One region of the Lysinibacillus sp. FW12 genome, then DNA from elsewhere that is predicted to be linked to it. Evidence: riboswitches for the same ligand, from Rfam matches in the RefSeq annotation. Region 1 holds a riboswitch; each other region holds the start of a gene.
What was found. Region 1 has a riboswitch for thiamine pyrophosphate ahead of thiT (energy-coupled thiamine transporter ThiT). Riboswitches for the same ligand answer to the same signal wherever they lie in the genome.

Region 1 (3,435 bases):
TATACAGCTGCCAAACGGAGTTTATTGCAAATAGAGACCCTTCGAAAAGCTTGTAGTGACTATGCTTTACAGGTACACACATTGCAAATCCAAATTACTGAAGGGGCTATGTATCTTCAAGGAAAAGAGCAACAAGATTTAGTGTCCATGGAAGCCAAAGTAGAACAACTTCGTATATCTTATGAGGAAGCATTTAAACGTTTACAACAGTTGAGAGGTTTTGCTCAAGCTTGCCAAGGTTTTATTGAAAGAGTAGAAGAAATAGCGAGGGAGCTTCATTTACTTGAGCAAGAAGCGGGAAGAGTAAAGGAGCTCTATGGATTATTAAACGGCCAAAATTCGAAAAAGTTATCTTTTGAGCGCTATATTCAAATTAATTACTTAGACCAAATTACTGAAGCTGCCAATATTCGCCTTTATCATTTATCAAATGGTCAATTTGAGCTCAGACGTTCAGATAGATTGGAAAAGCATGCGAAACAAAGCGGACTAGGTCTTGATGTCTACGATGCCTATACCGATCAACTACGAGATGTCAAAACATTATCGGGAGGCGAAAAATTTAATGCCTCATTAAGCCTTGCCTTAGGAATGGCAGATGTAATTCAAAGCTTCCAAGGTAATATTCATATTGAAACGATGTTTATTGATGAGGGCTTTGGTTCGCTTGATGAGGAATCATTAAATAAAGCAATCGATACATTAATTGATTTACAGGATTCTGGTCGCATGATTGGCGTAATCTCTCATGTGCCTGAATTAAAATCTGCAATGCCAGCGGTTTTACATGTAGAAAAGACATTAAATGGCCATAGTCAGACATACTTTGAAGTGAAATAAGTGAAAGGCGTATTTCCGAAATAGGGAATACGCCTTTGTTTTATTTTTTTCGAGAAGTGGCTGTAGGAGTTGTTCCTTTTTTTGCAGCCATTACTTTTTTGACGATAGGAATAACAATAGGTGCCAATTTTACAGCAGTTTTCACAACGTTTGATACTTTCATTAAAAAACAGCTCCTTTTACAATTATTACTACCTGTTTCGCTTAAAATTGAAACATTAACGTATTACTCGAACAGCCTGAATAATATTCCATATGACAATACCAAGTGAGACAATGGCATAAACGGCAAATGAAACTAACCAAACAACCATCACAGTATTATTACTTGACGTTGGATCTAATCTTAATGTAGAAAAAACAAAGACAATAAAAAATAGGATGCCAAAAACAAAAGGAATTAAATGAGAGACAAGTGCACGAATTGAATGTCTTTTTACATCACTATCTTTCGTTACAAAGTAAACAATTAATGGGACGATAAAAGGGGCGAAGAAAATACTAAGATAACTAAAGGCAGATAAAATTTTTTGGTTCTCCATAGTTGTACCTCCTTTTTTAATATTTACGCATGAAAAACGGCAAAGTTTCAAAAAAATAATGTATGGAAGAGGTTGTAATCATCCAATCCTTTGCGTACAATGGGATTGTTCAAATAAATTCAGATGTAACGACCACAAGGGGAGCTGATGATGTCAGCTGAGACTGGGCACGTAATGCCTTGACTCTTTGAACCTGTAAGTTAACACTTGCGTAGGGATGTGGATAGAAACCGACACTTGTACGATGTCAGGCTCTGTCCTGGCATCGTTTTTTCATTCTTTAGGAATAAAAAAGATGTCTGCATTTCTATTCCTGCTCTTGTATCCTACATCGGAACAAAGGAGAGAATATGTATGGACAAAAAAAGACTATTAATGCTTGTGGAGATTGCGATATTTGCAGCGATTGGCCTTGTGCTCGATCAAGTATCCTTTAAAGTATGGGCACAAGGTGGCTCTGTTAGTCTTGTCATGGTGCCTATTATGTTAATTGCATTTCGTTGGGGCTTAGTTGCTGGGCTAACAACGGGATTACTTGTGGGTGTTATGCAAACCATGTTTGGTGCTTATATTGTGCACTGGCTTCAAGGATTATTGGATTATGGTGTTGCCTTTACAGTTGTAGGATTAGCAGCAGTTGTACGTGGACCTGTGTTGGATGCTGCAAAAAATATGAACAAAACGAAAATGGCACTTTACATTATCGTAGGTACTGTTTTTGCAGGCTTTTTACGATACGCAGCACATACAATTGCTGGAGCTGTATTTTTTGCAGAGTATGCGGGTGATCAAAATGCATGGATCTATTCTATCATTTATAATGGTACATATATGTTGCCAGCAACCATTTTAACGGCAATTGTAGGCGTGCTTTTATTCACAGCCGCTCCACAATTAATGCAAAGAAAAGCATAATAAAAGTTTCCTCAAATGATTTATTGTAAAAGGGTATAAAAGCTTTTCGTTCTATACTACTTGATGATATTCGCTTTCGCACAGAATCATTAGCAAAATTATCAACTTTTTTCAACAACAAGCAAGTCCCTTCACTCATGTGAAGGGACTTTTGGTCATGAATAGCTCTTTTAGCACTTTGCATTGTAGGAAAGCATACAATATTTAAAGCGTTTATCGTTATACGCATAAAAAGTTATGTTATATTAAAGAATAGATATTAGATGAAAGGGACGTTATAAATGATTGTAAAAACGCAAGATGAGATTGAAGCTTTTAAAAAAATTGGACGCATTTGTGCCGAAATTCGTGAAGCCATGAAAGCAGCAACAAAACCAGGTGTTACAACACTTGAGCTAGATGAAATTGCTGGCCGCATGTTTGCAGAGGCTGGTGCTATTTCTGGACCTAAGGGGGAATATGATTTCCCAGGATATACATGTATTAGTGTCAATGAAGAAGTGGCACATGGTATTCCAGGAAAACGTGTTATTCAAGAAGGGGATATTGTGAATATCGATGTTTCTGGGTCTTTAAATGGATACTTTGCAGATACTGGCATTTCATTTGTTGTTGGTGAGGGTTATGAGGACAAAGAAAAACTATGCCGAGTTGCTAAAAGTGCTTTTGATCGAGCAATGACAAAGGTTAAAGCAGGGTCTAAATTAAATCAAATAGGTAAAGCGGTTGAACGAGAGGCGAATGCTAATGGTTTAACTGTTATTATGAATTTAACAGGACATGGCTTAGGTCAATCTTTACATGATGAGCCTAATCATATTTTAAATTATTATGATGCGTGGGATTCTACGATTATGAAAGAAGGAATGGTGCTTGCTGTTGAGCCATTTATCTCAGCAAAAGCAGAGCATATTGTAGAAGCTGGTGATGGTTGGACATTTGTTACACCTGATAAATCGCTTGTAGCTCAAATTGAACATTCAGTTATTGTCACTAAAGATAAACCAATTATTTTAACTTCCTTAGATGAAGAATAGGATATAATTTAAAATCCTGCTAACCAATTTATTTTTGGTGGGCAGGATTTTTTTTAATAAATAAAATACCAACAAAGAGAACACCACATAAAAATAAGGCG
Region 2 (3,435 bases), 850 kb from region 1:
AAATTGTTGCACCTATTTTAGTGTTACTTATAGTAGGTGCTATCTTACAAAAGAGATTTCGCTTTAATTTAAAAGCGTTGTCTCAGCTTATTACATATTGCTTTATGCCAGCAGCTGTTTTTGTAAATTTATATGAGACGAGTGTAGAGCTGTCTGTACTGGCAGAGGTCGGATTGTTTATTGTGCTTTTTATTGGGAGCCAAATGCTACTCAGTCACCTTTTTGCGAAGTGGCTTGGTTTAGTTAAAACAGAGGCAGCAGTTTTTAAAAATAGTGTTGTGCTCATTAACTCTGGGAACTATGGCATTCCGGTAGCTCAAATGATTTTTGTAACACAACCTATTGGTGTAGCGATTCAGGTCATCCTTGTAATCTTTCAAAATATGACAACTTATACATATGGTTTGTATAATTTAATTTCCTCTACCAAATCAGGAATGACGATTATTAAAGATTTTTTTAAAATGCCCATCATTCATGCGTTGATTATTGGTGTAGCCATGAACTATTTTAATATCGGTATTCCACAGTTTATTAAAATACCAATAGACCATGTAGCAGATGGCTTTATTGCTGTGGCACTAATCACGTTAGGTGCGCAATTATCGCAGCTTGAAATCAAATCTATGTTTAATAAAACGGTTTTCGTCAGCTGCTTCACACGTTTAATTGTCGGACCAGCCGTAGCTTTAGCCATTATTTTTTTATTGGGGTTAGATGGAGTTGTCGCTCAATCACTATTTATAGCCAGTGCTTTCCCGACATCCCGCAATAGCTCTAGTCTAGCATTGGAATACGATGTGGAATCGGCAACAGCTGCCCAAACTGTTTTATTTTCAACTATTGTCAGCTGTATAACGGTAACAATAGTGATTTATCTTGCGGACGTATTATTTGCTTAATCGATAGAATATTAAAAAATAATGAATGGAAAACTTCCATCTCATAGTAATATCTGCTACACTAGCATCAAACTAAATAGTATTAACTAGGGGAGTCTGATGAGTCAGGCTGAGAGGGAAACGCTTAGAGGTTTCTTGACCCTTTGGACCTGATCTGGCTCATACCAGCGTGGGAAAGTTAAGAAACTATTGCATAGTATGTGTATGCAATTTCTACCTTTACATTCGTGGCCGGATCCAAATAATTATTTTGGATTCGGCCTTTATTTATTTGTTAGGGTGAGCTAGATCCGGTCCTTGTAACAAAAAACATTTAAGGGAGAGAAGTAGCTCATGTCAGCAATTAGTGAAAAGAACATTACGATTATGTCTAGCTTTGAAGGAAGCAAAAAGGTGTATGTTGAAGGTTCCCGTCCGGATATTTTAGTACCAATGCGAGAAATTGCATTAAGTCCGACAACAGGAAGCTTTGGAAATGAAGAAAACGCCCCTATTCGAGTATATGATACGAGTGGTCCCTATACAGATCCATCTTATCAAGTAGATATTACAAAAGGTTTACCTGCCTTACGAAGTGGATGGATTCAAGAGCGAGGAGATGTAGAAGCATATGAGGGCCGCTCTATAAAACCGGAGGATAATGGTTTTCATCGTGCAGATGATCCGCGTAATCATGAAAATGTCTTTCCTGAATTGGCAAGAAAGCCTTTACGAGCAAAAAAAGGGAGAAATGTAACGCAGCTGCATTATGCAAGACAGGGAATTATTACACCTGAAATGGAGTTTGTAGCTATACGTGAAAATATGGATCCAGAATTTGTCCGATCTGAAATTGCAGCTGGGCGCGCTATTATGCCTTCTAATATTAATCATCCAGAGGCGGAGCCAATGATCATCGGTCGTAACTTCCATGTGAAAATCAATGCCAATATTGGGAATTCCGCGGTATCGTCTTCTATAGCAGAAGAGGTTGAAAAAATGACATGGGCAACACGCTGGGGTGCTGATAATATTATGGATCTTTCAACAGGTAAGCATATTCATACAACGAGAGAATGGATTATTCGAAATGCAGCGGTACCAGTGGGAACAGTGCCAATTTATCAAGCATTGGAAAAGGTAAATGGCGTAGCAGAGGATTTAACGTGGGAAGTTTACCGTGATACGCTTATTGAGCAAGCCGAGCAGGGTGTAGATTATTTCACGATTCATGCAGGTGTACTATTACGCTATGTTCCCCTTACAGCTAATCGTGTAACGGGAATTGTATCTCGTGGTGGTTCTATTATGGCACAGTGGTGTTTATATCATCATCAAGAGAATTTCCTTTATACTCATTTTGAGGAAATCTGTGAAATTATGAAGACTTATGATGTTGCTTTTTCTTTAGGTGATGGCCTACGTCCAGGTTCAATTGCAGACGCCAATGATGAAGCCCAATTTGCAGAGCTTGAAACACTAGGTGAACTAACACAGATTGCGTGGAAACATGATGTTCAAGTGATGGTGGAGGGGCCAGGTCATGTACCGATGCATCTGATTAAAGAAAACATGGACAAGCAATTAGAAGTTTGTAAGGAGGCGCCTTTTTATACGTTAGGTCCACTTACAACGGATATTGCTCCAGGCTATGACCACATTACATCGGCTATTGGGGCAGCGATGATTGGCTGGTTTGGGACAGCAATGCTCTGCTATGTGACACCAAAGGAGCACCTTGGCTTACCTAATCGCGAGGATGTTCGAGTGGGAGTAATTACGTATAAAATAGCGGCACATGCGGCAGATCTAGCGAAGGGGCATCCTGGTGCACAACGCCGAGATGATGCACTATCAAAAGCACGTTTTGAATTCCGCTGGCGTGATCAATTCAATCTATCTCTCGATCCAGAAAGAGCGGTGGAGTATCATGATGAGACTCTGCCAGCAGAAGGAGCAAAAACAGCACACTTTTGCTCTATGTGTGGTCCTAAGTTCTGTAGTATGCGAATTTCACAAGATATTCGAAATTATGCTAAAGAAAAAGACTTGAATACGACAGAAGCGATCCATCGAGGTATGAAGGAAAAGGCAGAGGAATTTAAAAAAGCGGGTAGTCAGATTTATCAATAATGTAAAAAAGGCTTGTGTTGTAGTATCGACACAAGCCTTTTGTGATTAAAAAACTCCATGTGAGTGAAAAATTCACATGGAGTAAAAATTGGATTTGGATATCAATAATAAGTGGAATATTAAACGTTTGTTGGTTGTTTTACATATGGGTTTGTAAGATCCATACCTTCTAATGAAAGACCCATAGCTTTTGCTACACCTTCACCATATGCTGGATCTGCTAAATAGCAGTGAAGGATGTGACGGCGCTTGATGAATTCTTCAACAGAAGCCATATCATTTGCCGTATTTTCAAATAGACGTTGTTGCTCTTCTGCCGTCATAAGTCGGAATAGTTTACCTGGTTGTTCAAAGTAATTGTTGTCGTCTTCACGGAAGTCGTGAATACCTGCATGACCATCGATACGTAATTCAGGCTCTT
Region 3 (3,435 bases), 1.5 Mb from region 1:
CGAAGAAGTTGTTTCTGATGAACGCTATTACCCTTCAGAGGAACAACGAGAAACATTAGAGGTCTATAAAAACTTAGGGCCAGACTATTTAGGAAAATATAATGAATTGTTTTTAGAATTTAAAATGAGTATACGATAATTTAAACTAGCGAATTGGTTCACACACCAATTCGCTAGTTTTTATCTGCATGCATATTCATTATAGTTAAAAAACAATTCAGTTCTTTCTGTCACAGAAACTTTAGTATATGACCACATTTTCACATACCCCTTCTATCATGCAATTGTCAAATGAATAATTTATTATTTAAAACTTAGAAATATAGCATCACATGTCATCTTAAATAACCTAAGAAGAAAACTTTTGTGGAAAACCATTCTAAATATCGAACCACTTCAATAATCTTAACTAATAGCCAAGCGATAATTCTTTATGATAGACTGTACTATATTTGATTACAAAAAAAGGGGGTTTATTCGATGACCCAGCAGAAGTCCAATAAGGCGGCTTTGTATATTTTAATGTTTAACATGTTTATCGCAATGGGGAGTATTGGGATTATTATTCCTGTCATGCCTGAGTACTTAAAAATATTCGGTGCAGCAGGACAAGTTCTAGGTATGCTTATTGCAACGTTCGCCTTAGCTCAATTCGTATTTTCTCCAATTGCTGGGAATCTTTCGGATCAGTATGGTCGAAAAAATTTAATTATTTTCGGTCTTATCGTGACAGGTCTTGCACAAATCGGCTTTGGCCTTGCTACAGACGTATGGATGCTCTTTCTAGCACGCTTTTTAGGTGGTCTTGGTTCTGCATTTGTTGCACCTCCTATTATGGCTTTTGTAGCCGACGTCACAACCTATGAAGAACGTGGGAAAGGAATGGGTATGTTAGGTGCTGCTATGTCTCTTGGTTTTATGATAGGACCTGGTATTGGTGGCTTTTTGGCAAAGGTAAGCTTACACTTCCCATTTTTCACAGCTGGAGCTGCTGCCATTGTAGCATCTATTTTATCTTACTTTTTATTACCTTCTACCAAACCAAACACTGCTCAGCAGAAACAAAAGCAAGACAATCTGGCGAAGCAAATGGCTCGTTCCATACATATGCCTTATTTTGTTATGCTCATAATTATGCTCGTGTTCTCGTTCGGCATTGCTAATTTCCAAACGACTTTGTCCTTATTCGTGACAGAAAAGTTTAATTACACACCCGTAGATATCGCGATTATTTTAGTTGTCGGTGGTGCTTTTGGGGTCGTTGTACAAATGTTTATTATTACACCACTATTTAATCGTTTTGGTGAAATGAAAGTCGTATTAGTCAATTTATTTATTGCATCCGTTGCTATTTTCTTAATATTATTCGTTTCTGGCTTTGCCCTTATATTAGTTGTAGCAACTATTTTCTCTACAGCAACAACACTAATTCGACCAGCTGTTAATACGCTAATCTCAAAGCTTGCAGAGAAAGAACAGGGATTTGCTGCAGGCTTGAATAATGCTTATATGAGTCTTGGTAATATGATTGGACCAGCATTAGCAGGTCTATTATTCGACTGGAATATGAACAGCCCGTATATTTTTGGCTCCATCATATTATTAGCATGTTTCTTCCTTGCTCTTGTCTGGACATTGAAAAAAGCACCTCATTTAATGCATCCAGATACAAAGTAGTCTGAAAAATCATTGACTATTTTTAGCAGTATGTTACATTAGTGTTGGTAAACTAATTAAATAAAATTAACCACTAGGGGAGTCTTTAAAAGGCTGAGACGTATATGTTTAGATACGGACCCTTTGAACCTGATCTAGTTCATACTAGCGGAGGGAAGTGGCGCTACTTGCTATTATCATTGTATACGCGAGGCCGCTTCCTATTGTTTTTAGGTAGCGGCCTTTTTATTTCCCTAGTGAAACTTTATCAAAAGGAGTGAACTTGATGTCAATTCGTAAATTAACGGTCATGGCTTTATTAGTAGCTATTGCCGTAGCAGGCTCTACCTTTGTCTCCATCCCGACAGGAATTGCACGTGCCTTTCCCATCCAGCATGCAATTAACGTGGTAGGTGCAATTCTATTAGGGCCAGTTCCTACAGTCCTAATTGCCTTTGTTACTGCCATCATTCGAATCCTTACAGGGACAGGATCATTATTAGCGATCCCTGGCAGTGTTATTGGCGCATTATGTGCTGCTCTCGCTTATAAATACAGCAGTAAAATGTGGTTAGCTGGCATTGGCGAAATCATTGGAACAGGAATTCTTGCTTCACTGATCGCTGTACCTTATGCAAAGTTACTAATGGGGACCTCCGTAGCTGCCTTATTCTTCATGCCAGCCTTTTTAACATCCAGTACTATTGGTGCTCTTTTAGGCGTAGTGATTGCTAACAGTTTGCGGAAGACCGTCCTAGTAAAGAGCTTTAATTCTTCACTTTATTGAGTGAACGGGTTCTGTGTTTTTATATAGTATTAGATGGAGAAATTCCATTATATCTGATGATAACTTTGTTTGTTCTTTTAGAGCGGGGACATTTGCTTTTGGAGCGCTTTCCTTTACTTTTGGAGCGGATACTCCAACCCTTGGAACGCTTCTCCTTCCTTTTGGAGCGGATACAACACCCTTGAAGCGCTTTCCCTTACTTTTGGAGCGGATACAACACTCTTTGGAGCGCTTCCCTTCACTTTATGAGCGGATACACCACTTTTTGGAGCGCTTTCCTTTACTTTTGGAGCGGATACTCCAACCCTTAGAGCGCTTTCCCTTACTTTTCGAGCGGATACACCACTCCTTGGAGCGCTTCTCCTTACTTTCGAGCGGAGACCTGTCTCCTTGGAGCGCTTTCCATTTACTTTTCGAGCGGATACACCACTCCTTGGAGCGCTTTCCCTTACTTTTCGAGCGGATACATCACTTCTTGGAGCGCTTTCTCTTACTTTTGGAGCGGATACACCACTTCTTGGAGCGCTTTCCCTTACTTTTGGAGCGGATACAACACCCCTTGGAGCGCTTTCCCCCACTTTTCGAGCGAGGATCCCCCTTCTTGGTGCGTTTTCCTCAACTCTATGCAGTTACACTTCTTTGCAGTGAACTCGCCCTCACCGCTCAATCGAGGACTACTTTTTCATTCACCTCAAAGAATATAAAAAAGCAGTACAAAACTGTTTCGTTTTGTACTGCTTCTACTATATTACGATCTTTTTTTCATACCCTTTAATAATTGGGCAACATTGGTGTCTTCTGCCTGTACAGGTTTTTCCTCAACGAGCTGTTCTTTTTTCTTCGGTTTTGTGAGGAAGCTCCAGCCAAAACGCCTTATTGTAATATCAATAAAGAATAGTAGCATGCCTGCTAGGAGAAGCCATGAGGCAATGTTTTGACGGTCCGCTCCTTTTTTTGCAAAGTCACGGAAAACTTCTTGTGGTTCCTTTAAG

Region 2: another riboswitch for thiamine pyrophosphate. It lies ahead of thiC (phosphomethylpyrimidine synthase ThiC); the one in region 1 lies ahead of thiT (energy-coupled thiamine transporter ThiT).
Region 3: another riboswitch for thiamine pyrophosphate. It lies ahead of thiW (energy coupling factor transporter S component ThiW); the one in region 1 lies ahead of thiT (energy-coupled thiamine transporter ThiT).

The regions. Positions count from the first base shown of each region.
Region 1 covers NZ_CP139094.1:768,324-771,758, forward strand. Annotated here, with positions in the region: gene SJW71_RS03900 (AAA family ATPase) at 1-840, shown strand, start outside; gene SJW71_RS03905 (hypothetical protein) at 881-1,003, opposite strand; gene SJW71_RS03910 (DUF4870 domain-containing protein) at 1,059-1,382, opposite strand; TPP riboswitch at 1,510-1,617, shown strand; gene thiT (energy-coupled thiamine transporter ThiT) at 1,737-2,297, shown strand; gene map (type I methionyl aminopeptidase) at 2,579-3,334, shown strand; gene SJW71_RS03925 (hypothetical protein) at 3,363-3,435, opposite strand, start outside.
Region 2 covers NZ_CP139094.1:4,519,834-4,523,268, reverse strand. Annotated here, with positions in the region: gene SJW71_RS23195 (AEC family transporter) at 1-902, shown strand, start outside; TPP riboswitch at 981-1,095, shown strand; gene thiC (phosphomethylpyrimidine synthase ThiC) at 1,236-3,014, shown strand; gene SJW71_RS23185 (catalase) at 3,134-3,435, opposite strand, start outside.
Region 3 covers NZ_CP139094.1:3,836,470-3,839,904, forward strand. Annotated here, with positions in the region: gene SJW71_RS19800 (ABC transporter substrate-binding protein) at 1-139, shown strand, start outside; gene SJW71_RS19805 (MFS transporter) at 481-1,677, shown strand; TPP riboswitch at 1,743-1,850, shown strand; gene thiW (energy coupling factor transporter S component ThiW) at 1,943-2,443, shown strand; gene SJW71_RS19815 (VWA domain-containing protein) at 3,192-3,435, opposite strand, start outside.